Regions from separate parts of the Photorhabdus stackebrandtii genome, predicted to be linked through region 2. Evidence: predicted binding sites of a transcription regulator. Region 2 holds the regulator's gene; the other holds the start of a gene.
The links. Region 2 encodes PhoB, which activates phosphate uptake and scavenging genes when phosphate is short. Its sites were predicted from a motif close to CTGTCATAAAACTGNCNNAT; they were not measured.
Positions count from the first base shown of each region.

Region 1: the regulator PhoB is predicted to act here: its motif matches at 1,605-1,624, upstream of pitA (inorganic phosphate transporter PitA).

Region 1 covers NZ_PUJV01000010.1:1,258-10,364, forward strand. Annotated here, with positions in the region: gene C5470_RS10505 (aminoacetone oxidase family FAD-binding enzyme) at 302-1,486, opposite strand; gene pitA (inorganic phosphate transporter PitA) at 1,786-3,276, shown strand; gene uspB (universal stress protein UspB) at 3,331-3,666, opposite strand; gene uspA (universal stress protein UspA) at 4,091-4,522, shown strand; gene gdhA (NADP-specific glutamate dehydrogenase) at 4,782-6,125, shown strand; gene rsmJ (16S rRNA (guanine(1516)-N(2))-methyltransferase RsmJ) at 6,161-6,904, opposite strand; gene prlC (oligopeptidase A) at 6,910-8,952, opposite strand.
Region 2 covers NZ_PUJV01000012.1:5,538-27,398, reverse strand. Annotated here, with positions in the region: gene C5470_RS11955 (MFS transporter) at 77-1,267, opposite strand; gene pgpA (phosphatidylglycerophosphatase A) at 1,682-2,173, opposite strand; gene thiL (thiamine-phosphate kinase) at 2,166-3,155, opposite strand; gene nusB (transcription antitermination factor NusB) at 3,258-3,674, opposite strand; gene ribH (6,7-dimethyl-8-ribityllumazine synthase) at 3,701-4,171, opposite strand; gene ribD (bifunctional diaminohydroxyphosphoribosylaminopyrimidine deaminase/5-amino-6-(5-phosphoribosylamino)uracil reductase RibD) at 4,299-5,408, opposite strand; gene nrdR (transcriptional regulator NrdR) at 5,415-5,864, opposite strand; gene secF (protein translocase subunit SecF) at 5,979-6,947, opposite strand; gene secD (protein translocase subunit SecD) at 6,958-8,805, opposite strand; gene yajC (preprotein translocase subunit YajC) at 8,833-9,165, opposite strand; gene tgt (tRNA guanosine(34) transglycosylase Tgt) at 9,260-10,384, opposite strand; gene queA (tRNA preQ1(34) S-adenosylmethionine ribosyltransferase-isomerase QueA) at 10,445-11,512, opposite strand; gene C5470_RS11895 (acyl carrier protein phosphodiesterase) at 11,618-12,238, shown strand; gene C5470_RS11890 (peroxiredoxin C) at 12,396-12,998, shown strand; gene ggt (gamma-glutamyltransferase) at 13,221-14,984, shown strand; gene brnQ (branched-chain amino acid transport system II carrier protein) at 15,124-16,452, opposite strand; gene phoR (phosphate regulon sensor histidine kinase PhoR) at 16,802-18,139, opposite strand; gene phoB (phosphate regulon transcriptional regulator PhoB) at 18,163-18,852, opposite strand; gene sbcD (exonuclease subunit SbcD) at 19,114-20,349, shown strand; gene C5470_RS11860 (AAA family ATPase) at 20,346-21,861, shown strand, end outside.

The DNA.
Region 1 (9,107 bases), on a different contig from region 2:
TAAACACCCTTTCTAAAGGGCGTCTTAATTCAGCTCAAACTCACATTGAGGTTGACACAAAACTGGCTCCCAGATACAGAGAATTTAAACTGAGGTAGTAATCATTCTTAAATGCATTTTTTGTTATAGAAAACATACTGAAATCTGATGCCAGACAGCTGCGTATACAATTACATATGACTGTAAGAAAGTTTCAGTACAGTTCGATTTTGAGGCGAAGATGTATTGACATGCCCAGAATTTTCTTCTCAGTTAGCCGCTAACACTTTATTAACGAATAATCCTAAACTCCTCACAAAAGTCACAACGCTTGCGCACACGCCCAAGCGGAACTCCATGCCCACTGGAAATTGTAGCCACCAAGCCAGCCGGTGACGTCTACTACTTCACCGATAAAGTAGAGTCCTTTTACCTGATTAGCTTCCATTGTTTTGGATGAAAGCTGATGAGTATCCACGCCGCCCATAGTAACCTCAGCAGTACGATATCCTTCAGTACCGTTGGGTTGTACTTGCCATGACTGGAGGTTTGTCGCTAATTGCTTTTGCTGGACGGAATTCAACTGCTTAAGAGAAACATCCGGGAGTTGACCGAGTGTTTGCAGACATTCTGTCAGCCTCTTCGGTAATAATTTTGCCAAAGTATTTTTTACACTTTGGTTCGGGTGAGAACTCTGTTCTTTCTCCAGAAACGTTTCCAGATCAATATCTGGAAGTAAGTTAATACTCACAAACTTTCCCGGCTGCCAATAACTGGAAATTTGTAAGATTGCCGGGCCAGAAAGTCCCCTGTGGGTAAACAGGATATTTTCTTTGAACAGCGTGCCATTTTCGGCGGTGACAGTGGCGGGAACGGATACACCGGAAAGCACATGAAGTTGCTCCAGTAGTGGTTTATGCAGAGTAAAAGGTACGAGAGTGGCGCGGGTTGGCAAGACTTTTAGACCGAACTGTTCTGCAATCCGATAACCAAAAGGGGTTGCGCCAAGACCCGGCATAGATAACCCACCGGAAGCGATGACAAGTGAGCGTGTACTTACTTCCTTTCCGTTAACGGTGATAACGAAACCTAACTCCTTTTTTTCTACGTGGCTAACTTCGCTACGCAGACGAATAGTGACCTGACCAGCCTCACACTCTTTCAACAACATATCAACTATCTGCTGGGCTGAATCGTCGCAAAAAAGCTGTCCCAGGGTTTTTTCGTGATAAGCAATGCCATGACGTTGAACCAGCTCAATAAAATCCCACTGTGTATAACGGGCCAAGGCAGATTTGCAGAAATGGGGATTAGCGGAAAGATAGGTTGATGGCTCTGTGTACATATTAGTAAAGTTACAACGCCCACCGCCGGACATCAAAATCTTACGCCCAGCTTTTTTACCATTGTCCAGGACCAGCACCCGTAAATCGTGTTGCCCGGCTTGAGCTGCGCAAAACAGACCGGCTGCACCGGCACCAACAATAACTACATCAAATCTTTCCACTGTTTCTCTCTTTATAACCGAATAATTTAGCGGGAACTTCCCTTAAAGTGTTGCGTTTTTGATAATTTTGAGGAAAAAATCCCCTGTATGACCTGAATTTGTCAGGTAAATTTATTTTTTGTCTTAAAATTGTCAATTTTTTAAAAGGTATGCAATTTTATGATATATAAGGAATATTTCCATTTCTTATTGTTATCTGGTTGTCATGAAATCAAAAAAAGTTCATATTTCACTTTCCCCGCTAGCATTTGTCACTGATAATGCGCCGCGTTCATGTCCAACTAACTGGCTTAACGTTTATGCTACATCTTTTTACTGGCCTGGATTTTCACACCAGCCTAATGTTAGTACTGGCACTGCTGTTTGTGCTGTTTTATGAAGCTATTAATGGCTTTCATGATACCGCGAATGCGGTAGCAACAGTTATTTATACCCGTGCTATGCGAGCACAATTCGCAGTTGTCATGGCTGGGGTATTTAACTTTTTCGGTGTTCTTCTTGGTGGATTAAGTGTTGCCTACGCGATTGTACATTTACTCCCTACCGATCTTCTGCTCAATGTCAGCTCTGCTCATGGTCTTGCCATGGTGTTTTCCATGCTGCTGGCTGCCATTGTCTGGAATCTTGGCACCTGGTTTTTCGGCTTACCTGCATCCAGTTCTCATACCCTGATTGGTTCCATTATTGGTATTGGCTTGACCAATGCCATCGTGACCAGTTCTTCTGTGGTTGATGCGCTGAATGTGCCGAAGATGATACAGATTTTCCTGTCGTTAATCCTCTCTCCTTTAATTGGATTGATCATCGCTGGGGCAATCGTGTTTCTGCTGCGTCGTTACTGGAGTAGCACCAAGAAACGCAAACGTATTCATCTGACACCTGCTGAACGTGAAAAGAAAGATGGTAAGCGTAAGCCACCTTTCTGGACGCGTACTGCGCTGATTTTGTCTGCGGTAGGAGTAAGTTTCTCTCATGGGGCAAATGATGGTCAGAAAGGCATCGGTTTAATTATGCTGGTGTTGATCGGCGTAGCTCCGGCGGGATTTGTCGTAAACATGAATGCTAATGGCTATGACATTGCCCGTACTTACGATGCTGTTACTCACCTGCAACAATATTATCAGCAGCATGGTTCGGCGTTATCTCATGCCATTGAGCTGACGCCATTGATCGCTGTTGCTGAAGATGAATTGGAAGGGCGATTCCATTGTGACAGCACTCGCGCTGTAGCTGTTCTTAATCAGACAGAAAGCATATTGAAGGGCATTCAGAGCTACAGCGAATTGAGTCCTGAACAGCGTAACAATATGCGTCGCATGTTGATGTGTATTGCTGATACTGCGGAATCTGTGGCTAAACTGCCGGAAACCAGTGCTGAGGATGCCCGTTTCCTGAATAAGCTGCGCAAAGATTTACTGCACACTGTTGAGTATGCACCTGTCTGGATCATCATAGCCGTGGCACTGGCACTGTCTTTGGGAACCATGGTTGGTTGGAAACGTGTTGCAGTGACTATCGGTGAGAAGATTGGTAAGAAAGGTATGACTTACGCACAGGGTGTTTCAGCTCAGATGACAGCGGCTGTTTCAATTGGTGTGGCGAGTTATACCGGGATGCCGGTTTCGACTACACAGGTTCTTTCCTCTGCGGTAGCGGGGACGATGTTGGTTGATGGTGGTGGTGTTCAGGGTAAAACAATCAAGAACATCATGTTGGCCTGGATACTGACGTTACCAGTTTCAATCGGGTTATCCGGTATTTTCTACTGGTTCGCTTTGAAACTGATTTAATTGTTTTGACGAATAATTTGAAGGCGGTATGGGTTAACTATACCGCCTTTCGTTTTAATACCAAATCAACATAGAAATCAGACAAACAACAACTAATCCACTCAACGCGCTCGTCAGAATAAATTGCCTTCTCAGCCGTTCACAGCGAAGCACCACTTCTGGATCATGATGAGCAAGGTAACGTTGCGAATTGATATAGTGCACGAGCCTTATCTGCTTATTGAGCTGTCCATGAGCAGTAAAAAAACCGTTACCGTCTACTGATTGATAAAGCAAGGGATCGGACTGGCGAAGAATAGACAACAATGCCCGCAGTGAAGAGAAGTAGCGCATCATATTCATAATGCAGACAAGACACAGCGCCCAAAACAGTGCAATTGAACTGAACATAATCCCCTCCTTAGAATGGTTAGCCAAAGCTGTCACAAAAGGAAAAAAATCAAAATTGCAGGCGGTGACGCCTTATATTTATTGTAGGAAAGATAGTCAGATAGTACAAAAAACCCTTCTACATAGTTTAAATTTGTTCAGAGCTTAGAATGGCGGTTAATCCTTGTCGGTTGTTCATGCAAATATATTGGGTTTTAAGAAAAGCCATAACTCCAGAACTTGATTTTGTTATTCATCAAGTGGCAGGAATAGCCATTGTGGTATATGTTGTTTGGTGGATGTTCTTTGCTGGATAGCCAAATGCGATGAGCTGTGATCGAAACAGCATTTTAAGGGCATTCATAAGTAGTTATAGTAATAGACACAGGATAGTGGCAATTTGCCCTGCCAACTCATTAATCGGCATTATGGAAGGAGTTCGCTTATGGCTTATAAACATATTCTTGTTGCGGTTGATTTATCCCCGGAAAGTCAGGTATTGGTACAAAAAGCCATTTCCATGGCAAAGCCGTACAATGCTAATGTTTCCTTGATTCATGTTGATGTTAACTATTCCGATCTCTATACCGGTTTGATTGATGTTAATCTCGGTGATATGCAGCAACGCATTACTGACGAGACTCGTAATGCGTTGAAAGAGCTCTCTGCAAATACAGATTATGACATTCAGGAAACCTTGAGTGGTAGCGGTGATCTGGCTCAGGTATTGGTTGATGCGATTAAGAAATATGACATAGATCTGGTTGTTTGTGGTCATCATCAGGATTTTTGGAGCAAACTGATGTCCTCTGCGCGTCAGCTGATTAACACTGTTCATGTTGATATGCTGATCGTTCCTCTGCGTGACGATGAATAGCCATAAACTGAAAATTTATTCGATAAAATCGCCTGCTTATGCAGGCGTTTTTTTTGATGAAATGAGGTGTTGTTTGGTTTATGTCCGATGCAATCAAGAAATTTTTTTTACCTTTCTGCGAAAAAACTTCTTGAAAGATGAATATAGAACAGTGATATATTCAAAGGGCAAACGCAACTTACCTCACATTTTCGACAAAAATAATAATTAGGAAATTGCTGAGGAGACATTACAACCAAAGTAGAAATAAGGAATAACTATGAGCTGTTTACTATCTTTGTCTTCATTTCTTGGATCGATTCAACTCAGGGATGAATATCAACCAGAATATCTTCAGGCTGTCCGGGAAGTATTCACCTCTCTTTGGCCGTTCCTTGAACAAAACCCGAAATACCGTGAACAAAGCTTGCTGGAGCGTATGGTCGAGCCGGAAAGGGTTATTCAGTTTCGAGTTTGCTGGGTAGATGATCAAGGTAAGGTTCAGGTAAACCGTGCATGGCGGGTGCAGTTCAACTCAGCCATTGGTCCGTATAAAGGTGGTATGCGTTTTCATCCATCGGTGAATCTCTCTATTCTGAAATTCCTTGGCTTTGAACAGACCTTGAAAAATGCGCTGACAACCTTACCGATGGGGGGTGGTAAAGGGGGCTCAGATTTTGATCCCAAAGGAAAAAGTCAGGGCGAAGTGATGCGTTTTTGTCAGGCATTAATGACAGAATTGTACCGCCATCTGGGACCCGATACCGATGTTCCTGCGGGGGATATTGGTGTGGGTGGCCGTGAAGTGGCTTTTATGTCAGGGATGATGAAAAAACTCTCTAATAACACCGCTTGTGTATTTACTGGTAAAGGTCTCTCTTTCGGTGGCAGTTTGATTCGCCCGGAAGCAACCGGTTATGGTCTGGTTTACTTCACCAATGCCATGCTGAAACGTCATGGTATGAGTTTTGATGGTATGCGGGTGTCGGTTTCTGGTGCTGGTAACGTCGCACAGTATACTATTGAGAAATGTATGGCGCTGGGGGCGAAAGTGGTTACCGCTTCTGATTCCGGTGGCACAGTGGTTGATGAAGAAGGTTTCACGCTGGAGAAACTGGCTCACCTTGAAGAGATTAAAAACCAGCACTATGGCCGGGTGGAAGAATATGCCAAAGAGCGGGGGCTGACTTTCCTGAAAGGGTTACAACCCTGGTCTGTGCCAGTTGATATCGCTTTGCCATGCGCTACCCAGAACGAGTTGGATTTAGATGCAGCTAAGGTCCTGATTAAGAATGGCGTTAAAGCCGTAGCTGAGGGCGCGAATATGCCCGCAACCATTTCAGCGACTGAAGCTTTTATTGAAGCAGGTGTGCTATTCGCACCGGGTAAAGCAGCCAACGCGGGTGGCGTGGCAACGTCTGGTTTGGAAATGGCGCAAAACGCAGCACGTTTAGGCTGGAAGGCTGAGAAAGTGGATGCACGTTTGCATCACATCATGCTGGATATTCATCACGCCTGTGTTGAATATGGTGGCGAGAGCAAACAGACCAATTATGTTCAGGGTGCGAATATTGCCGGATTTGTAAAAGTTGCTGACGCTATGCTCTCTCAGGGTATCTTGTAAATTAACGTGATCAGCCGCATATTGCGGCTGATGTTTTAACAAGGATAGATATCAAAACGGTGGTTTTTTGTGGTAATAGCTGCTGATGCAGCTACTCCAGCTAAGGGTTCTGCATAATCAGGTCGCTTTACCACGACACGGCGTTTTGCCAGAGCTTGTGCAGGGGATAGCAAATTATCAGCATCTTCATCAGCACCAACCAGAGACTGAAACACCCGCATCTCTTTCTTCACTAATGCACTTTTCTGCTTATGTGGATACATAGGATCAAGATAAACCACATCGGGCTGTGGTGTAATATCGGTCAGCGCTGTGATGCTGGAGGCATGGAGCAATGTCATGCGTTCTTTCAGCCAGCTGCCGATTTCTTCATCCTGGTAACCACGTTGAAGCCCATCATCTAGTAATGCCGCGACCACAGGATGGCGTTCCAGCATTCTGACATGACAACCCAGTGATGCCAGTACAAAGGCATCGCGTCCCAGACCTGCGGTAGCATCCACAACGGTTGGCAGATAATCTTTTTTGATCCCTACAGCCTTAGCAACCGCTTCACCTCGTCCGCCACCAAAGCGGCGGCGATGTGCCATTGTGCCTGATACAAAATCCACATAGATGCCGCCCAGTTTGGGCTCATCCCTTTTGCGGAGTTCGAGGTGTTGAGGTGTAAGAACCAATGCCATGACAGCGCTTTCGTCATGTACCAGTTGCCAGCGCTCTGCCAGTTGAGATAAGGCGCTGCTATCAGCGCCTTGTTCACAGATTAAACAGATACCCACCCTGATTATCCCTTGATACCAGAACTACGCAGCATGGCATCCAGTTTGGGTTCACGGCCACGGAAACGTTTGAACAATTCCATTGGATCTTCAGAACCACCACGGGACAGAAGGTTATCAAGGAAAGATTGGCCGGTTTCGCGGTTGAAAATCCCTTCTTCTTCGAAGCGTGAGAAGGCATCAGCTGCCAGCACTTCAGCCCACAGATAGCTGTAGTAACCTGCGGCATAACCACCGGAGAAGATATGACTGAATGAATGTGGGAAACGGGCCCATTTAGGTGAAGGTACTACGGAAACCAATTTTTTCACTTTCTTCAGGGTTTGCATAATCTGAGCACCTTTCGCCGGATCATACTCAACATGCAGGCGGAAATCGAACTGACCAAACTCAAGCTGACGCAGCATAGCCATTGCAGCTTGATAGTTTTTCGCGGCTAAAAGATTATCCAGCATAGATTGCGGCAGAGGCTCTTTAGTTTCATAGTGACCAGAAATAAATGCCAGTGCTTCTGGTTTCCAGCACCAATTTTCCATGAACTGGCTTGGCATCTCAACCGCATCCCATGGCACGCCATTAGTACCGGAGACAGCAGCAGTTTCAATCTGAGTCAGCATCAGGTGCAGACAGTGACCGAACTCGTGGAACAGCGTGTTCACTTCATTGTGGGTGAACAGAGCGGGTTTATCACCAACAGGTTTGTTGAAGTTACAGTTCAGATAAGCGACAGGCTTTTGCAGTTCGCCGTTGGAATGGCGCATCTTGCTGATACATTCATCCATCCAGGCACCGCCTCGTTTATGTTCGCGCGCATAAAGATCCATATAGAAACTGCCGTGCAGCTCATTTTTATCATCATATAGATCGAAGAAACGGACATCCGGGTGCCAGGTTTCTATATCATGGCGCTCTTTGGCTGTAATGCCATAGATACGGCGAATAACTTCAAATAGCCCTTCAACAGCCCGTTGCTCAGGGAAATAAGGACGTAACTGTTCGTCATTAATAGAAAACTTATGCTGTTTTTGTTTTTCGGCATAATAAGCCATATCCCAAGCTTCCAGCTCGTAGGCGCAATGATGCCATTTCGCAAAACATTTTAACTCATCTACTTCTTCTTCACCTTGTGGATGAGCGCGTTTTGTCAAATCATTCAGAAAATCCAAAACTTCCTTAGGGGTTTTTGCCATTTTGGTTGCAAGAGATTGTTCAGCATAATTTTTGAAACCAAGCAATTGGGCTTGCTCATGACGTAGTGCAAGGAGTTCAGCCATCACTTCACTGTTATCCCATTTACCGGCATTTGGGCCTTGATCAGAAGCACGAGTTTGATAAGCGTGATAAATTTCCCGACGCAATTCACGGTCTTCTGCATAAGTGATAACTGGCTGATAACTTGGCGCTTCCAAAGTCAGCAGCCAGCCTTTTTTTCCTCTCGCTTCTGCCTGAGCTTTAGCTGCGGCAATCGCACTTTCAGGCAGACCAGACAGATCTTCTACATCAGTAATTAACTTGGTCCAGCCCATAGTGGCATCAAGCACATTATTGCTGAATTGAGAACTTAAATCTGACAAACGTGCACTAATCTCGCCATAACGTTTCTGTTTCGCCTCAGGCAGACCGATACCTGACAGTTTAAAATCGCGCAGTGAATTTTCGACAGCTTTGCGTTGAGGTTGAGAGAGTTTCTCAAACTCAGCACTCTCACGTAATGACTTATACGCTTGATATAGGCCCTTGTGTTGACCTAACCAGGTACTGAATTCAGACAGCAATGGTAAACTTTCTTCGTAGACTGCACGCAGCTCCGGACTGTTTTTAACCGAATTCAAATGATTGACTGGTGACCATGCACGTGACTGTTTATCATTTGCTTCAGCCAGTGGCTGACACAGATTGTCCCAGGTAAAAATGGTATTCTCGGCCAGGATTTTTTCGACGGTTTGGCGGTAATTTGCAATGACTTCTTTTACAGCAGGAACAACATGTTCTGGTTTAATAGAAGAAAATTTTGGTAAACCTGATGGAACGAGTAACGGATTAGTCATATAGGGTCCTGTTTGTGCTTGGGATACATTGTTGAATGAGCAGTGTATCGTAATGGGTATCGGCTAATAAGATGTAGGTAAAATTCGGCAAACTCAACGCGAATATTGAGTTTTTTAACAACAAAATTTAATGCTTTTTAGGAAATTGATGAATT
Region 2 (21,861 bases):
CCAACTTTACGGACGCATTAATAGTGAATAAGTCTCAGCGGTATGGGGCAAAAAACAAAAAGTCGGTTTCGCCGCTTTATACTTTTGATAAAGCCGCATGCTTGTCCTTAATGCGGCAAAACCATCGCCCTCCTAATAACGCCATCACAAGTTCAAGAGAAGCTATTACGGCCAAGACGAGGATAAACAAAGCCTTGCCCCCGCTAACTAATATCCATCCACCTATCACCGGAAATCCAAATATACCTACAAAATAGGCGGCAACGAACCAGGTGAGAGCCGCATGACGATTCTCAATAGCAGAGTCGTTTACTGCCCATGTTTGAATGACAGGATACACCAATCCATACCCTATCCCCGTTAACATGGCCGCCACAATCTGGAACACGGGGTGAACCGGTATACCCAGCAGAGCCAAAATGCCCATGATTAAGAATAACATCAGCGTAGTGACTAACGGGATACGGGGCATTGTCGATAAACCTCGGGCCAACAAAAGCCGCGACACAACCACGGTCGCTGCATGTACAGCGAAGAATGTACTTGCATTTGCACGAGTTCCTTCGACAAGTGAACTCTGGAACGACATCATGCCGGAGAATACGCAGCCTCCCAAACCTACCATCACAATGGGACGGATCGCACTACTTGCGGCGATCTTCGTTATTTTTTTCACCCAAGGTCTCAGTGATAACTCCCGTTGACCACGCGGCTCCCTGATCCCAAAAATCGCCAGAAGCAGTGAGGCGAAGGTACCAACGATGCCAACAAGGAGAAACGTTGTTTGGACGGGCACTCCTGCCTGTTCAACCGCTGCGGTGAGAAGGATAGGACCGCCGCAAATCCCAGCCATTTGAAACGCACTAAAGCGGGTAAACCAGTGACCCCTGTCAACATCGGTAACACGCTCCGACAATGCCATGGGCCCACTGATATAGAACATTCCCCAACCGAGTCCAATCAAGAACGCCGCGATACGCGGAATATAACTCAGTTCACCGCAGAAGCCGCCTAAAAGAAGATAACCACAAGACATCGTCAACGCCGCGAGGGCTGCAAGGCGCGATGCTTCCAGCTGCCCGGCAAACCATCCGACCAAAGGAACACCAATCAAAGTGCCGACCAAGGCTACGCCGAGGGTCGTCCCGGTGTCAATGTCACTCCCTCCTTGTGACCGAAAATACGCAGAAATAAGAAAGGTGGCGCCATATCCCCCCGCAGTGAACAGAGTTCCGAACAGGAGAAAAAACGCCGATATTGTTCGCATGAGTCAAACTCCATCTTAATTATTATCGGGTACAGAATGACTTTGGCACCATCAATCTCAGTTTATTCACCGCTTTTTACAGACGAATCGGCACTTGACTGCCCGCATTAGTTATTCTCGTAAAAAAACAATAAAATCAGCACATTACTAATGAAATCACATTATCACGGTGTCTACAAGATGAAATATCACTTGGTATTAGTGACGAAGTATTGAAGAACAGGCTTCACCCATGAAATGTTAGAAGGGCTAGAAAGCCTTCGTCATAATCCCGCTGAAAAATGGGAGAGCCCAATGGAACAATTTGGTGTAGAGGCAGACCCTATCCCTCTTTTGCTCGATATGCACCCAAATATTATACCCAGTCGATTTATAAAAACCGTAAATAGACTTAATAATCAAATGCACCGCACATCAGAAAGTCAAAATCTGATAAAACGCCAGTAACCAAACAATAGCGAAAGAAAATACAGCTGCGATAATATCATCTAACATGATACCTAATCCGCCATGAACATAACGATCAAACCAGCGAATAGGCCATGGTTTCCACATATCCAAAATACGAAACACAATAAATCCCATTAAAACCCACTGCCAGTTAACTACAGGAATTGCCATCAATGTGATCCACATACCGATAAATTCATCCCAGACAATACTACCGTGGTCATGAACTTTCATATCGTCAGAAGTACGCTGGCAAATCATTATTCCGAACAACATTCCTGCAATAATAACCAACCAGCAAATCCATTCTGGAAACTGCATCAATAATAACCAGAATGGAATAGCAGCAGCAGACCCCATTGTTCCCGGCACTACCGGCGATAGCCCACTACCAAACCCCGTCGCTAATAAATGCCAGGGATTACTCATCCGTAAACGGTGTTTTGCCTCATTCATGTGCTTCCTCGGTAATAAAGTGATCGAACCCTTTCAGATCCAATTTAATCTCTTTATTCTTGCTGTAATAACGAATCTCTTCTGATTCCGGCATAATCTGCCCGATACAGCTAAAACTGGCACCGGTATGAGCCAAAGCGATTTCCAGCGCGCCGCGATTCCTTTCCGGGACAGTAAAGCATAATTCATAGTCCTCCCCACCACTCAAAGCCCACATAAGCGCCTGTTGTGGTTCAACATATTGTTTCATTGCACCAGAGTAAGGGATTGCATCCAGATTTATTCTGGCTCCACATCGGCTGGCTTTCAATATGTGTCCCAGATCGGAAATCAAGCCATCAGACAAATCAATTGCTGACGTTGCCAGGTCACGCAATGCCTGCCCTAGCAAAATACGAGGTTGCGGCCGGAGATGACGTTGAATTAGCCAATCACGAGACACCGGATCAGAAATTTGCAAATGGTTTTGTAACAGAGCCAAACCTGCCGCACTGTCACCCAACGAACCACTCACATAAATCCAATCGCCATTTTTTGCGCCGGCACGCCGCAATGCTCTGCCTGCGGGAACCAGACCGTGAATCGTTAACGTCAGGCTCATCGGACCACGGGTGGTGTCACCACCGATAAGCTGCATGCCGTAATAACGTAATTGTTCAAAGAGGCTGTCACTGAAACCACTTAGCCAACGCTCATCTATTTCTGGTAATGTCAACGCAAGTGAAAGCCAAGCAGGATCAGCACCGACAGCGGCCAGATCACTTAGATTCACCACCAGAGATTTATAAGCCAAATCTTCAGGAGAAATATCAGGTAAGAAATGAACACCTGAAACCAGGGTATCCGTGCTGACAGCTAACTGCTGTTTATCGGCCAGCGTCATCAGCGCACAGTCATCACCAATACCCAGATTTACGTCACGCCGGTTAGTTACCTGGCGACCAAAATAACGCGCAATGAGGTCAAATTCGCCACATGCCATAATAAAATCCCAAAAAATTACTGACGATTATGAACATAAGGCCGGTATCCCGGCCTTACAAATCATCGTCTACGGTGGGAAAAACCCGGTAAGCAGTGAGAATTATCTTTTCTTGCGTACTGCTGGGCCAGATTTATCCAGTACCCCGTTCACGAATTTGTGACTATCCTCAGCACCGAAGACTTTCGCCAATTCGATAGCTTCGTTAATAGCCACTTTATAAGGGACATCATCACGATAACTTAGTTCAAACATAGCAACACGCAAAATGGCTTTTTCTACCTGACCTAACTCTTCAAGCTGACGGGAAAGATAAGGAGCCATCAAAGCATCCAGTTTAACCGCGTTCACAGCTACCCCTGACAGCAATTCACGAAAATAGGTTACGTCAACACCAGTGACGTCCTGCTCCGACAGAAACTGTAATTCAACGTCAGCAATGTCATTGCCAGATAATTGCCATGAGTATATAGCCTGAACAGCGCACTCACGAGCACGACGACGAGCAGCAGGTTTCACAAGATTCCCCTTAATTAAAACTAAAATCAGCCTTTAATGGCGTTAATTACATTGATCATTTCCAGTGCGGTTAATGCAGCTTCTGCGCCTTTATTGCCCGCCTTGGTTCCCGCGCGTTCAATCGCCTGTTCAATGCTTTCTGTAGTCAGAACACCAAATGCTACTGGGATTTTACTGGTCATTGCTACATTAGACAGACCGGAACTGCATTCACCAGCAACGTATTCAAAGTGAGCGGTACCACCACGGATAACAGTACCCAGCGCGACAACTGCGTCATATTTTTGGGTTTCGACCAATGTTTTTACCGTCAACGGTAATTCATATGCACCAGGAACCCAGACAACAGTGATATTTTCTGAGGCAACCTGACCGATACGCTCAAGCGCATCTACCGCACCTTCCAACAGATTGTCATTAATGAAGTTGTTAAAACGTGCAATGGCAATCGCCACACGAGCTTGTGGAGCTGCAACAATACCTTTGATTACGTTCATAGCCTTCCTTATATCTGTTCATATCCGCGGGGGGGCGGATTCTATCATATTCTTTCGTTAGCCGCGCCTGCCGATTTAGCAACAGAGCATAAAAAACAAGCGGGTTAACCCACACTCACACATTCAGTCAGTATACAGGCCGCAGACACAGACGAAGATCAGGCCCAACTTGCTGTACATCAAAAATGTTAAATTCCGGTGCATCCGCCAGATTTTTAAGTTCAGGAATGGTAAACAAGCCACAAGCAGTATCACCCAAGACTTTTGGCGCAACGTAAAGTATCAGCTCATCTACCAGCCCCAAAGTCAGTAATGCACCAGCCAACAGTGGACCGCATTCGGCCCAGACCGTATTAATCTGACGTTTACCCAATTGCATCATCAGTAACACTAAATCTACACCAGCATTATGAGCAGGCAGCAGTATCTGTTCCACATTTTCAGGCCAGTTATGTTCATCTGCTTTAGTACGAGCAAGCCAACAATGGCCGGGTTGTTGTATGACCTGATGCTGCGGGGTAACACGGTTCTGACTATCAACAATAACACGCACTGGTTGACGAAGAGTTTCTTTAGGATAAACCGCCTGAGTTTCTGCATCCAGTTCATTCCAGCGAACAGTCAGGCCAGGATCATCAGCCAGAATAGTACTGCTGGAACTCAGAATCGCACTGCACTGAGCACGGAATTTCTGCACATCATAACGAGCCTGAGATGAGGTAATCCATTTGCTTTCTCCAGAAGCCAACGCAGTTCGTCCGTCAAGAGAAGCCGCCATCTTCAACTGAATATACGGAAAACCTGTACGCATCCGCTTCAAAAACCCTTTGTTGAGGGATTCCGCCGCCTCCATCATCAGCCCATGTTCGACTTCAATACCCGCCTGTTGTAGCTTATAAAACCCTCTTCCCGCGACCTGCGGGTTAGGATCCTGCATAGCGGTAATCACACGGCTAACGCCGGCAGCAATCAAGACATCGGCACAAGGCGGTGTTTTACCGTGATGGCTGCATGGCTCAAGAGTGACATAAGCCGTTGCCCCTTTGGCTTTATCTCCGGCCATGCGCAAAGCATGGACTTCAGCATGTGGCTCACCAGAACGTAAATGAAAACCTTCCCCAACAATCTGCCCATCACTCACAATCACACAACCGACATTAGGATTAGGTGATGTGGTAAAACATCCCTGACGCGCCAATTCGAAAGCACGCGTCATATATTTTTCATCGTTATTCACTACTTATTAATCCTGTAATTTAGCAATCTCTTCGCCAAATTCACGAATATCCTCAAAGCTGCGATAGACGGAAGCAAAACGGATATAGGCGACTTTATCCAACTTCCTCAATTCATCCATTACCAGATTACCAACCATTTTAGATGGAATTTCCCGTTCACCGGTAGCACGTAACTGAGATTTAATACAGCTAATCGCGACTTCTACATCATCAGAACTAACCGGACGTTTCTCCAGAGCTTTTTGCATACCTCGGCGCAGTTTTTCTTCATCGAATGGCTCCCGGATATCATCACTTTTTATCACTCTCGGCATAACTAACTCAGCCATTTCAAAAGTGGTAAATCGTTCATGACACTCAAGACACTGGCGACGCCGGCGCACCTGCGAGCCATCCCCCACTAAACGGGAGTCAATCACTTTGGTATCAACAGCAGCACAAAATGGGCAATGCATATCTCTTCCTGATGGTTAGTCCGAACTCAGTTTACAGTTTACCTTAATCTAAACAAAAAACACCCTGCCAGCTGGATACTCACAGGGTGTTTGAACAGCATTAAGGCAGAATAATTAAGGCAATAAAGATGGCTGATCAGCCCCTTCTTTCTCAACCTTTTGCTGGATCATGTGTTCGCGCTTCATACCCAGTTTCAACGCCAATGCGGAAGCAACATAGATAGAAGATATCGTACCGATAGAAACACCGATTAACATCGCCAGCGAGAAGCCTTTCAGCATTGCACCACCGAAAATATACAGCATCAGCACAACCAGTAAGGTGGTCGCAGAAGTCATGATGGTACGGCTCAGTGTTTGCGTCAAAGAGACGTTCATAATTTCATACGACGTACCCCGGCGGATCTTACGGAAGTTTTCACGGATACGGTCAGAAACCACAATACTGTCATTCAATGAGTAACCGATAACGGACATCAGCGACGCCACAATTGTCAGGTCAATCTCGATATGAAACAACGACAGAACCCCGAGCGTGATGATGACGTCATGCGCAAGCGCAAGAACCGCCCCCAACGCCAGACGCCATTCAAAACGGAACCCAACATAAATCAAGATACAGATAAGCGCCGCCAATAGCGCCATCGCCCCATTTTGGGCAAGTTCAGCACCGACACTTGGCCCAACAATTTCAACACGATTTACACTCGCATCTTTATCAACGGAGTCATTGATGACTTTAATAACCTTCTTACTCAATTCCTCATTCGCAGCACCCATCAGCGGTGGCATACGCACCATCACGTCACGGCTGCTACCAAAATTTTGCAACAGAGGATCTTCAAAACCCGCTTTCGCCAGGCTATCACGCATCTTATCCAGATCAGCCGGTTTACTGAGTTTAATTTCAATTACCGTTCCACCAGTAAAATCCAATCCCCAGTTAAACCCACGGGTTGCCATCACAAAAACAGAAGCCACTAACAGCAGCAACGAAATTCCGAAAGCAACGTTGTCCCAGCGCATAAAGTCATGGACTTTACGACCGTAGTTCAATTGTTCAACAGTATAATCCTGTGCCACAACGAGCTCCTTAAATTGACAGCTTCTTAATACGCTTACCGCCATATAGCAGGTTCACGATAGCCCGGGTACCTACAATAGCGGTGAACATAGAAGTGGCGACACCAATTGACGTTGTTATCGCAAAGCCTTTAATTGACCCTGTACCAACAGCGTAAAGAATGATCGCAGTAATCAGCGTAGTCAGGTTGGCGTCGATAATACTGGAGAAAGCGCCTTTATAGCCTTCATGTATCGCTTGCTGTATGGTACGGCCATTACGCAGCTCTTCTTTGATACGTTCGTTGATCAGTACGTTAGCATCGACTGCCACCGCCAGCGTCAGAACAATACCCGCAATCCCCGGCATAGTGAGCGTAGCCCCCGGCAACAGAGACATAACACCGACAATCAGCACCAGGTTCGCCAGCAGCGCGCTACTCGCAATCAAACCGAATTTACGGTAGTAAATCACCATAAACAAAATTGATGCGATAAGCCCCCACAAACAGGCTTCCAAACCTTGCTCGATATTTTGCAAGCCAAGGGTTGGCCCAATGGTACGTTCTTCCACAATCTGAATCGGTGCGATCAGAGCACCGGCACGCAGCAGCAAGGATAACTGACGGGCTTCAGTTGCATTAGAAATACCGGTGATACGGAAATGACTCCCTAGACGAACCTGAATATTGGCGATGTTAATCACTTCTTCATTTTTGACTAACACAGCCCGACCATTAGCATCTTTCTTACCACTGTCTTTATATTCCACAAACAGCGTTGCCATTGGTTTACCAACGTTATCCTTTGTGAAATTAGACATCGCGGTGCCACCGGCACTGTCCAGTGAAATATTCACTTCCGGACTACCATACTCATCCGTACCAGAGGTTGAATCTGTAATATGATCCCCGGTCAGAATAACACGCTTATATAACACAACCGGGCTACCATCACGGGTATTTTTCACCTCAGAATCACCCGGGACACGACCTGATGTAGCCGCAGTAGAGTCAATACTGGTATTGACCAAACGAAATTCCAGGGTTGCTGTCGCGCCAAGAATTTCTTTAGCGCGGGCAGTATCCTGAATACCCGGTAACTCCACCACGATACGGTCAGCACCTTGACGCTGAACTAACGGTTCGGCCACCCCCAGTTGGTTAACGCGGTTACGCAGAATGGTAATATTTTGCTGTACCGCATAAGAACGGGCTTCACGTTGACGTTCATCACTCATCACCGCTTTCAGGGTATTATTAGCTCCAACACTGAACACTAAATCACGGTGACGATTGGTAAGATAGCTCTCCGCATCAGAACGGGCTTTTTCATCACGGAAGCGGAGCTCTACACCGTAATTATCAATTTTGCGGACAGTGGAATAAGGAATACCTTTTTCACGTAAATCAGTACGCAGGCCATCAATATTCTGCTCTTGCAGTTTGCCTAATGCGGTTTCCATATCCACTTCCATCAGGAAGTGCACACCACCACGCAGATCAAGACCCAGTTTCATTGGCTCTGCGCCAATCTTACCCAGCCAGGTTGGTGTTGCTGGCGCCAGATTCAATGCCACCACATACTGATCGCCTAATGCAGACATCAGGGCTTCACGGGCACGAAGCTGAATATCAGAATTATTGAAACGAGCAAGAATTACACCATTTTCCAGCGCAATAGATTTACTCGTGATTTGATCTTTCTCTAAAACATTACGGACTTGGTCCAGCGTTTGCTCACTGGCGGCAATGCCTCGCGCGCCAGTGATTTGTACAGCCGGATCCTCACCATAAAGGTTGGGAAGTGCATAAAGCAAACCGATGAGGATCGCAGCGATCAGCATCAGATACTTCCACAAAGGATAACGGTTTAGCACGGCAGTTCCCTTCGGGAAAATCAGAAATTACAGAGCCTTCATTGTACCTTTCGGTAAAACGGCAGCGACGAAATCACGTTTAATAGTCACCTCAGTGGTGTCATTCAGTGCTAAAACAACATAACCCGTATCAGCAACTTTAGTTACACGACCAATCAAACCACCATTGGTCAGAACCTCATCACCTTTGGAAATAGAATCCATCAGTTTTTTATGTTCTTTCGTACGTTTCTGTTGTGGACGCAGGATCATGAAGTAGAAGATCAGACCGAAAACAACCAGCATGATGATCAGAGAATATGGACTTCCCTGAGCCGCCGGTGCGCCAGCAGATGCCGTTGCTTCAGAAATAATACTCATTAAACTTTTCCCTCATTGTTATCAAAATCGATAGTAATCAAAAAAACAACCGCAATATGCTATACACACTGAGGTCAGTCAATCACCAATTAAGTCAAATATTTAATAGCGGAACGGGTTTACCAATCCGCTGATAAAAATCTTCAACAAATTGTTCAAGATTACCTTCTTCGATGGCTTTACGGATCCCAGCCATTAGACGCTGATAATACCGCAAATTATGGATAGTATTCAGCCTTGCACCGAGAATTTCGTTACAACGATCAAGATGATGCAAATACGCCCGACTATAATTTTGGCAAGTATAGCAGTCACATTGCTCATCCAACGGTGAAATATCTTCTTTATGTTTAGCATTACGGATCTTAATGACACCCTCGGTGACAAAAAGATGACCATTACGGGCATTACGGGTTGGCATTACACAATCGAACATATCAATGCCACGACGAACCCCCTCCACCAAATCTTCTGGCTTTCCCACCCCCATCAGATAACGCGGTTTGTCCTGCGGGATTTGCGGGCAGACATGTTCAAGAATACGGTGCATATCTTCTTTAGGCTCCCCAACCGCCAGACCGCCTACAGCGTACCCATCAAAACCAATCTCTACCAGACCTTTTACTGAGATATCACGTAAATCTTCGTAAATGCTCCCTTGAATAATACCAAACAAAGCATTTTTATTCTGTAATTCATCAAAACGCTGACGACTGCGAGCTGCCCAGCGCAAGGACATCTCCATCGAACGTTTCGCATAATCCCAATCAGCAGGATATGGCGTACATTCATCAAAAATCATCACAATATCAGAACCCAAGTCATACTGGATTTCCATTGATTTTTCCGGGCTAAGGAAAACAGGCGTACCGTTAATTGGGTTGCGGAAGTGTACACCTTCCTCTTTGATCTTACGCATCGCGCCAAGACTGAATACCTGAAAACCGCCTGAATCCGTCAAAATTGGGCCATGCCATTGCATAAATCCATGCAAGTCACCATGAAGTTTCATGATTTCCTGCCCTGGACGCAGCCACAAGTGGAAAGTATTACCAAGCAGAATTTGCGCCCCGGTTTCTTTCACTTCTTCCGGTGTCATGCCTTTTACTGTGCCGTAAGTCCCCACAGGCATAAATGCCGGCGTTTCCACAACGCCACGTTCAAAAACCAGACGGCCGCGCCGAGCTTTACCATCAGTAGTTTGTAATTCAAATTTCACTTAACCTCCAGGCACCAGATAAACAGTCTGATGCTGATTTCATACATTAATTACAATAAATTAAGAAACTTTTTCCTTGCAAGCCAAAGGATTACGGCGAATAAACATGGCATCACCGTAACTAAAGAAACGGTATTTTTCTGCCACCGCCTCTTTATAAGCGCTCATAGTATTTTTATAACCAGCAAATGCAGAAACCAGCATAATAAGTGTCGATTCCGGCAAATGGAAATTGGTAATCAGCGCATCAACAACCTGATATTCAAAACCCGGATAGATAAAAATCTGCGTATCATTAAAAAATGGCGCAATTAACCCATCCTGGCAAGCTCTTGCTGCGCTTTCCAACGAGCGGACTGACGTTGTTCCGACAGCGACAACCTTATTACCCCGGGCCTTACATGCCAGGACAGCATCAACCACATCCTGCGGCACTTCAGCATATTCAGCATGCATAATATGGTCTTCAATGGTTTCCACACGCACTGGCTGGAAAGTACCGGCCCCTACATGCAAGGTAACAAAAACCATTGCCACCCCTTTTTCACGCAGGGCTTCCAATAATGGCTCATCAAAATGGAGACCCGCCGTTGGCGCGGCTACTGCGCCTGGGCGTTCACTGTATACCGTTTGATACAGCTCGCGGTCCGCCTCTTCATCAGGACGATCAATATAAGGCGGCAAAGGCATATGGCCGACATCATCCAGAATGGACAGCACATCACGCGGATCATCAAAACGTATTTCGAACAGCGTGTCATGGCGGGCCAGCATCGTCGCTTTAACGTTCTCACAGTCACCTAGCAACAGCTCTGAGCCCACTTTTGGCGCTTTGGAAGCGCGCACATGTGCAAGTACTCGCTTATCATCCAACACCCGCTCAACCAGAACTTCCAGTTTACCGCCGGTGGCTTTCCGGCCAAAAATACGCGCGGGTATGACTCGGGTATTATTGAAAACCAACAAATCTCCGGCATTCAGCTTATCAAGAACATCCGTAAAAACACCATGCGTTAACGCCCCTGTTTCACCATCAAGGGAAAGCAGACGGCAACCACTGCGTTGCTCTTGAGGGTAATGAGCAATCATTTCGTCAGGAAGTTCAAAAGTAAAATCGGAAACTCGCATTGTATTTAATCATTCAGAAAAAACAGGCGGACTAGTCTAGTGCCGCAGCTCTAAGGGTGCAACAAATAAGCACATAACTTCGCTGATTTATATTATAATCGCCGGATGAATTTTCTCGCTCACCTTCATTTAGCTACTCTGGCTGAAAGCTCCCTGTTAGGGAACCTGATGGCGGATTTTGTTCGCGGTAATCCAGAGGGGCAATACAGCGCTGACGTAGTTGCAGGCATTCGCATGCATCGACGGGTTGATGTATTAACAGATACCCACCCGTTGGTTACTCAAGCTCGTCACCTGTTCAGTGACCAATATCGACGAGTTGCGCCAATTACATTAGATATTATTTGGGATCACTTCCTTTCCCGATATTGGGATAAACTGGTTCCCGCTTACTCATTACCGGCATTTATTCACCGTGCCCGCAATCAGATAGAACCCCACCTTTATAAAACTCCCGAAAAATTTCAGGAAATGAATGCGTTTTTATGGTCACAAAATTGGTTGATCCGCTATGCGGATCTTACATTTATCTCAAATGTATTAAATGGTATGGCCCGAAGACATCCCAGATTATCTGCTTTATCGGGATCATTTCAGGATATAGAACAACATTATTCTGACCTTGAAGCATTATTCTGGCAATTTTATCCCTACATGATGGAAAAAGCGGAAAATAAAGATTTTTATAACCTTTCCCAAATGAAACTGGAAACCTTACCCAATTAACGCAGGTAAAGCGTTACAGTAAAGAAAATAAAAATAAGGTATTGATAGGTAAAATCTATTGCAAAAATTAGTATTTTACCCTTTATTGATGTACGCTAATTCCTTATTCTACATCCAATTTTCACATAAACCCCAGTTAAAACTACAGGAGTAACTCATGGTTCTGGTAACTCGTCAAGCCCCTGACTTTACAGCAGCAGCTGTCCTTGGCAACGGCGAAATAGTTGGGAATTTCAACCTGAAAAAACACCTGAACGGTAAACCTGCCGTTATCTTCTTCTGGCCAATGGACTTCACTTTCGTATGCCCTTCTGAGCTGATCGCATTCGACCACCGCTACGAAGAGTTCAAAAAACGCGGCGTTGAAGTTGTCGGTGTTTCTTTCGACTCTGAATTTGTCCACAACGCATGGCGTAAAACTCCTATTGATAACGGTGGTATTGGCGAAGTTAAATATGCAATGGTTGCCGATACTAAACGTGAAATTCAAAGAGCATACGGCATTGAGCACCCAGATGCGGGTGTAGCTCTGCGCGGTTCTTTCTTGATCGATAAAAACGGCATTGTTCGTCACCAGGTTGTTAACGATCTGCCACTGGGTCGTAACATTGACGAAATGCTGCGTATGGTTGACGCACTGCAATTCCACGAAGAGCACGGCGATGTATGCCCTGCGCAGTGGGAAAAAGGCAAAGAAGGTATGGGCGCATCCCCAGACGGCGTAGCTAAATACCTGTCTCAGAACGCATCTAAACTGTAACCTGAAACGTTACCCATATTCAGACCAGTTGGTTTCTGCCAACTGGTTTTTTTATCGCTAAAATTCCTCGTTTTGCAACCTCACGCACAAAAAATAAACCTTACCAATAACTATCACCTCTTATAATTAAATTTACAATTGGTTAACATTAAAATTCGTGTAAATAAAACAAGCACTTCCACTTTATAAAAATCACCCCGCAAAACGACAGGAGTTCACAACATGTTAAAAACATGGAAAACACCACTGGCAATAATATCCTTACTCATCTCTTCTCATCTTTATGCCGCTTCAGAACCCGCCGTTGAAGCTAAGAATGGCATGGTTGTCTCGGCCCAACATCTTGCTTCACAAGTTGGTGTAGATATCCTCAAAATAGGTGGAAATGCTATTGATGCAGCTGTTGCTGTTGGCTATGCCCAGGCCGTTGTAAACCCATGCTGCGGCAATATCGGCGGCGGCGGCTTTATGACAATTCATCTGGCCGATGGCACAGATACTTTTATTAACTTCCGCGAAACTGCGCCAAATGGGGCAAGTGCCAATATGTATCTGGATAAAGAAGGCAACATTATTAAAGGCGCCAGTTTATATGGCTACCGAGCTGCCGGAGTGCCCGGAACCGTGATGGGACTGGACAGTGCCCTAAAAAAATATGGCAAATTGAGCCGTAAACAGGTCATGGCGCCAGCAATTAAACTGGCACGTGAAGGTTATATACTGACCCGTGCAGACACAGACATTCTGGACACATCAATCAAACGTTTCCGCAACGATCCAGAAGTAGCCCGCATTTTCCTGCGTAAAGATGGTTCCCCTTATCAACCGGGCGACAAGTTGATACAAGCCGATCTGGCAAATACACTGGAATTAATTGCCAAAAAAGGACAAGAAGCGTTCTATCATGGAGATATTCCTAAACGAGTCGCAGAAGCAGCTAAAAAATCAGGCGGCATTATTACCGAAGCCGATTTTGCCAATTATAAGATCTCAGAAACAACCCCCGTCACCTGTAGCTATCGCGGTTATAAATTTATCTCTTCACCGCCACCCAGTTCAGGAGGGGTAACAATGTGTGAAACCCTGAATATTCTGGAAGGCTACAACCTAAAAGAGATGGGGTTCAACTCTGCTGATTACATTCACACACTGACAGAAGCAATGCGTCATGCCTATATGGATAGAAATACTCACCTTGGCGATCCGGAATTTGTCAAAAACCCAATCGATCGTTTACTGAGTAAGAGCTATGCCGAATCTCTGCGTAAAAAAATAAAACCAGGGGAAGCAACATCATCAGAAAATGTTCAGCCGGGTATTGAACCACACGAGAAACCAGAAACCACACACTATTCTATTGTCGATAAAGAAGGTAATGCAGTTTCAACCACTTATACAATCAATGGGCTTTTTGGTGCTGTCGTTATCGCACCTGGAACCGGTTTCTTCCTTAATGATGAAATGGATGATTTCACAACAAAAATTGGGGAAAAGAATCTGTATGGACTCGTTCAAGGTGCGACTAACTCTATTGCCCCCGGTAAGCGTCCACTATCATCAATGAGCCCGACACTCGTCACTAAAGACAATAAGATATTCCTTGTTCTGGGCTCACCCGGTGGCTCCCGTATTATCTCTATCACTCTGCAAACGGCCTTAAACATCATTGATCACGGTATGCCTCCTCAGGAAGCAGTCAATAGCCCCCGTATTCATCACCAATGGTTACCAGATGAAGTTTATTATGAACAACGTGGTGTTTCTAAAGACTCACTGAATTTACTGGAAAAAATGGGATATAAGATGGTGGAACAAACACCGTGGGGAGCAGCCGAGTTAATTATGGTTGGTTTACCAAAAGCCGCTGGCGTTTCAAATGCAGGCCATTCGGGTAATGATGCTGCCGTATCTGGTCAAGTTCGTGAAAACTATTTCTACGGCGCCAATGATGTTCGACGCCCGGCAGGCGCTGCCATTGGTTACTAATAATAGATAGTTCAGGAAGCCAGCAATATATAAAAGAAGGCCAAAATAGCGGGATGGAATACCTTTCTCAGACACTCCATTCCGCGCTTTCTCTAACCATCTGGCAATGACGAACAGTCAAATAAACAGACCGCCATTACTAATGACTTTGACTTTCTCGTGTATTAGGACGTCCCCAAATTCGATCATAAGCACCAAACACAACCAGAACCAGCAGAGATGGTGCTAACCAAGCCAATCCTTGATCGGCCAATGGTAAACGAGTTGCCCAGTTTGGTAATAAATACACCAGAGTTTCTGATGACTTGATAGCATCTAAAATACCAAACAGCAGACTGATCAACATAGCCGAAGCCAAAATACGACTGAAATTATTCCACCAGCGCAGAGTAAAACTCAGAACAATCAAAACGATACAAGGTGGATAAATCGCAGTCAGCACCGGAATAGAAATATTGATCAAATGACTCAAACCAAGGTTAGACGTCAGCATGGAGAACAAACCAAGGATCAGAACCAATGAACTATAAGACAAAGGCAGATAACGGCTGAAAAACTCAGCACACGCACAAGTCAATCCAACCGCAGTTACCATACAGGCAATAAAAATCAACGCAGCAAGGAAAAGAGTGCCAACACCACCAAAAGTATGCTGAACATAGGCATGCAAAATTACAGCGCCATTTTCCGCATGAGGAATTAGTGATCCACTGCCAGAACCCAATTTGAACAGAGACAGATAAACCAGCACCAGACCAAGCCCGGCAATCATCCCAGCCCACATTGCATAACGGGTCAACAATGACGATGAAGCAACACCTCTTGAACGCGCCGCATTAACGATAACAATACCAAATACCATAGCGCCCAAGGTATCCATCGTCAGATAACCATTAACGAAACCACTGGAGAATGGGATTTGCTGATAAGCATCAATTGCAGGCATTGAGGTACCTGCGGGCCAAAGTAAAGCGGCAACACCCAGTATACCTAACGCCAGCATCTTAATAGGCGCCAGCACATGCCCAACAGTATCAAGTAAACGACCAGGGTACAGCGAGACAGCAATCACCAGGGCAAAATAAATCAGACTGTAAATAAAGAGCGGTAATTGACCTGAACCGGCAAGGGGAGCAATACCCACTTCAAAAGAAACCGTTGCCGTACGTGGAATTGCAAATAAAGGGCCAACAGCCAGATAACAAACCGCCGCAAGCAGCAAACCCGCAGCCTTACCAATAGGTGAACTCAGCTCTTCAATACCACCGCCTACTTTTGCCAACGCGATAATTGTAATTACTGGTAAACCAACCGCAGTGACTAGAAAGCCTAACGCAGCCACCCAAACATATTCACCCGATTGTAATCCCACCATAGGAGGAAAAATAATATTTCCCGCCCCGACAAACAGGGCAAAGGTCATAAACCCTAATGCCAAAATATCCTTAGATGATAAACGATGTGTCATAATGATTATTAATGTTTTATTACCATTTTAATGGCTTGAATAATATAAATACTACCAATAGTTAACCCCACATTGGCAATATCGAACCCTAATTTAACGATTTATTATCAAAATGATACTCACTGATATCTGTCCAATACAGAATTATTATGGTTATCATAGATAGAATCGCCAGCAACTGCCCACAAGTAAAACTTTTATAGTACCAGAAGGCAATAGATAAACCAAAATGCAGAGTTATATACTGCACTCTTTTTCAAAACTAGTGATTGCTGTTAGCTATCATTGAATACACACTATATGATTTGCGTTTTTTTTAACCTGTAAAGCTAATAATTAATTGCGAAGATTAATTATTACTTTTAATCAAACTATTCTTATCTCTTTTACTGGTTATTCTATCCGGTACAATCAATCTTGACGGTAAAGTAAAATTAAAAGTTGTTCCTTGTCCTATTTCACTGGCGATTTCAAGGTGGGAATGATGATGATGTAAGGCATGTTTAACAATAGCAAGGCCAAGGCCGCTTCCACCCGTTTGTCTGGAGCGTGCTTTATCTACCCGATAGAAACGTTCGGTCAAACGGGGTAAATGTTCTGCACTGATACCTGGTCCATTATCTTTCACGATAAACTCGGCACCGTGGGAGTTCTTTTTCCAACTGACATCAATCTGCGTGCCTTTCGGGGTATGATTAACCGCGTTATAAACCAGATTAGACATTGCACTACGAAGCTGCTCTTCATTGCCGAAAACTTTCAGTTGTTCACCAATATCAAAATTAATTTTATAACATTCATTACCAAGCGCAGCGGCTTCCTGACGCAATACCTTAAGCATCAGAGGCACATCAACTATTTCATTTATATCAATCTGAGGAGCAGCTTCGATTTTGGAAAGCTGCAACAATTGCTTCACCAGACTATCCATCCTCCGGGTTTGCTCCTGCATCGTATTCAGTGCCTTATTACTCAGCGAACCAGACACCTCCTGATCCTGCATAACTTCCAGATAACCCTGCAATACAGTTAAAGGGGTACGCATTTCATGGCTGACATTCGCAAAAAAGTCACGGCGGGCATTTTCCAGGGCCCGTTTCTGTGTCACATCCCTGGCAACCATTAATAGTTGATCCTCAGAGTACGGCATAACCCGAAACTCAACAGTAAAACCATTATTTAATTCTATTGATAACGGGCGTGCAAAATCCCTGGAGAGCATATACCGATTAAAATCAGGATAGCGAAGTAAATTAAAAATAGGTTGACCATTATCCTCAGGCCAACGGAACCCCAATAAATACTGGGCCAAACGGTTACACCAGAAAATATTACCCTCGGTTGTCATCATAACAATAGCATCTGGCAATAACTCAGCACCACTACGAAACCGTTTGATCAATAGCGCCAGTTCACGACGCCGTTTCCGGTTCCGTTGCTGCATCTGGTAAATGCCGTAGAAAATGGGCTCCCACCCGCCTCTTCCCGGCGGTGGCAACATACTGCGATCTAACCATAACCAATCCGAAAGTTTCAGCAAATTATAGCCATGCCATATCAGCGCCAAAAATACCGCAGCAAACAAACACCAGGATAAATGACCAACAAACATCGACAGAATTAATGCAGGCAAGCAAAAAAGAAACAGTTCTGAAACCAGTTTTTTCCAAGATAAACGTTCTAACACATCAGGTTCTCCGGTGCGCAAACTCAGTAACGGGTAGAAAAACGATAACCAGTACCACGAACGGTCTGCACCATTTTATCATGACCACCAATCTCTAATACTTTACGTAAACGGCGAATATGGACATCGACAGTTCTGTCTTCGACATAAACATTGGCTCCCCAAACATAATTGAGCAACTGTTCACGGCTGTAGACCCGCTCAGGATGAGTCATAAAGAAATGAAGTAATTTAAATTCGGTCGGTCCCATATCCAGAGCCAGATCCTGGCTGGTCACGCGATGAGAAGTGGCATCCAAAATCAAGCCATCCATTTCAATGATATCTTCCATCACCATAGGCGAAATACGCCGCAATACCGCTTTGACTCTGGCAACCAGTTCCTTAGGAGAAAAAGGCTTGGTTATATAGTCATCTGCCCCGACTTCGAGGCCACGAACCCGATCTTCCTCTTCACCACGTGCCGTCAGCATCATCACCGGAATATCACGGACATTATTATCCCGTTTCATTTGCTTGATTATCTGCAAACCGGAACCACCGGGGATCATCCAATCCAGTAACACCAAATCAGGATAGGGTTCAGATAAACATGCCAAGGCGGAATCATAATCCTCCGCCTCTACCGGCTGATAGCCATTTTTTTCCAGTACAAAACAGACCATCTCACGAATTGGAGCTTCATCTTCAACGACCAGAATACGTCTTGTCATGGTTAATCCTGTTAATATATTGAGAAAAACGCGACTGAGTTTGAAAAGCATTATGCGTCAGCTTTATGACAGATTTATGAAATCCTGCCTCGGTTATCCTTCACCTGCAAACTGTTTCGCAATAATTAATTTAAACAACTGTCATATTTCATTATGAATGCGAGGCAACTCGGAAATATATTCACGAAAGCGGATTTACAAGCGACATCCAGAATATAGCCATTATAATCAACATTCACTTTAACCCATTGCGGTGGCACTATGCGTATTATTCACACTTCGGACTGGCATCTTGGTCAATATTTTTTCACAAAAAGCCGGGCTGCTGAACATCAACATTTTCTGCGTTGGCTGATTAAACAGGTTGAAAATTACCAGGTCGATGCATTAATTGTTACCGGAGATGTATTTGATACCGGCTCGCCGCCCAGTTACGCCCGCGAGTTATATAATCGCTTTGTTGTTGAACTGCAACCTACTCGCTGTCAGTTAATTATCTTGGGTGGTAATCATGATTCCGTGGCAACGTTGAATGAATCAAAGGAACTGCTTTCCTGCCTGAATACCACCGTCATTGCGAATGCTGACGAAGATCCACAAAAACAAATAAAAGTGCTCAATACCAAAGAAGGCAATATCGGCGCCATCCTCTGTGCAATCCCTTTTCTGCGACCAAGAGATATTATGACCAGCCAGTCGGGCCAGTCAGGAGAACAAAAACAACTGGCATTACAGGAAGCGATTGCAGAACACTATGATCGACTCTATCAGCAAGCATGTAAATTACGTGATGAGTTGAATTTACCCTTACCTGTTATTGCCACCGGGCATCTAACCACCGTTGGCGCCTCTGCCACAGATTCAGTCCGGGATATTTATATTGGTACACTTGATGCCTTCCCAGCGCAAGCTTTCCCACCGGCGGACTATATTGCACTTGGGCATATTCACCGGCCGCAACTCGTCGCCAAATCTGAACATATTCGCTACAGCGGTTCCCCCATACCACTCAGTTTTGATGAAGTCGGGCAGGAGAAAAGTGTCTGTTTAGTGGAATTTACCCAAGACAAATTGGAATCCATTAAACTTTTACCCATTCCTCAATATCAGCCTATACAACTTATCAGGGGTAATCTGCAACAAATTGAACAACAGTTACAAACGTTTAATGACTATAAAGGTGAGCGACCCGTCTGGCTGGATATTGAAGTTGCCACACAAGATTACCTCCACGATATCCAAAAAAGAATTCAATCAATGGTTACAAAACTTCCTGTCGAAGTCATTCTGCTGCGGCGTAGTAAAACACAACGGCACAATATGCAGGTACAAGAAAACAGAGAAACCCTGACAGAACTCAGCGTTAATGAGGTTTTTACCCGGCGGCTTGAGCAATCAGAACTTGAAGATGAAGAACACAAAAAACGTCTGACCACCCTTTTCGAACAAACACTGAATAATCTCTATCAGGATAAAAACAAGGAGGAACAGGCATGAAAATTCTGAGTCTGCGGCTGAAAAACATTAATTCATTACAAGGTGAATGGAAAATTGATTTCACAACAGAACCGTTTGCCAGCAGTGGTCTGTTCGCAATAACCGGCCCTACCGGTGCGGGTAAAACCACATTATTGGATGCCATCTGCCTTGCTCTTTATCACGAAACACCGCGATTGACAGTTTCGGCATCACAAAATGAGCTGATGACCCGCCACACAGCAGAATCCCTGGCTGAGGTTGAGTTTGAAGTGAAAGGTGTCGCTTACCGCGCTTTCTGGAGCCAACGGCGAGCGCGCAACCAGCCGGACGGCAATCTGCAAGCCCCGAAAGTGGAACTCGCATTCAGCAGCAACGGCAAAATTCTGGCAGATAAGATCCAGGATAAGAAAGAGAAAATTATCGAAATTACCGGATTGGATTACGGTCGTTTCACCAAATCCATGCTGTTATCCCAAGGCGACTTCGCTGCTTTCCTCAATGCCCAACCCAATGAACGGGCTGATTTATTAGAAGAATTAACCGGTACTGAAATTTACGGTACTTTATCCCAGCAAATTTACCAGCAACATAAAGAAGCCCAGTCAGAACTGGGTATTCTGCAAGCCAAAAGCTTTGCTATTGATTTGCTAACGGAAGAGCAGCATCAACAATATCTCGAGCAACAGCAACAACTCGTTGATTCTGAATCACGACTGAATCAGCAGATAAAAACCCTGCAACATTCGGATCAATGGTTGATCCGTGAGGAAGAACTTCAACAAGTTGCTACTGAAAATCATGCTGCTTTGCAACAAGCAAAAAACACGTTTACCCATGCAGAGCCGCAACTGCAAAAACTGACCAACAGCGAACCAGCAGAAATACTTCGTCCATTATTGGATGAAAAGAACCGAACTCTACATGAGCATCAGAGAATCAGTAAGCAGTTGGAAGATATGCGCCAGCAATTTCAACAGCAGCAGCAAACACTCACACCGATACAACAAAAAGTGACTAATGCAGACTCTGCCAGAGAAGCACATCAACAACACCGGCAACAACAAGAAAAACTGATATCAGAACAGGTGATCCCATTGGATCAGCAGATTGATGGTCAGATTAAAGATCTTAATCTTACTCAGCAACAAATCAGCGAACAGAAAACAACGTTTGAAAACAATGAGCAGCAATATGACGCGGCAAACCAACACGCCCTATCATTAACCAGTCAAAGAAAACAACTGGAAAACTATTTCGAACAGCAGACTTACCATCAATATTTCGGTGAAAAAATTGCTTTCTGGCAACACCGATTCTCTTGGTGGCAAGAGCAACAACAACAGATTGATCACCAAAATCAGAAAATTGACAAGCTCAACGCCGAAATCACCCAACTTAATGATGACCTGAATAAACAAGAAGCAGGCCTAAAACAACAGATTGAACATAACCAACCGCTGAAACTGGCGTTTGAACAAGCAGAGCAACAATTTCTTAATCTGCAAAAACAATATTCGCCGGAAAGATTAC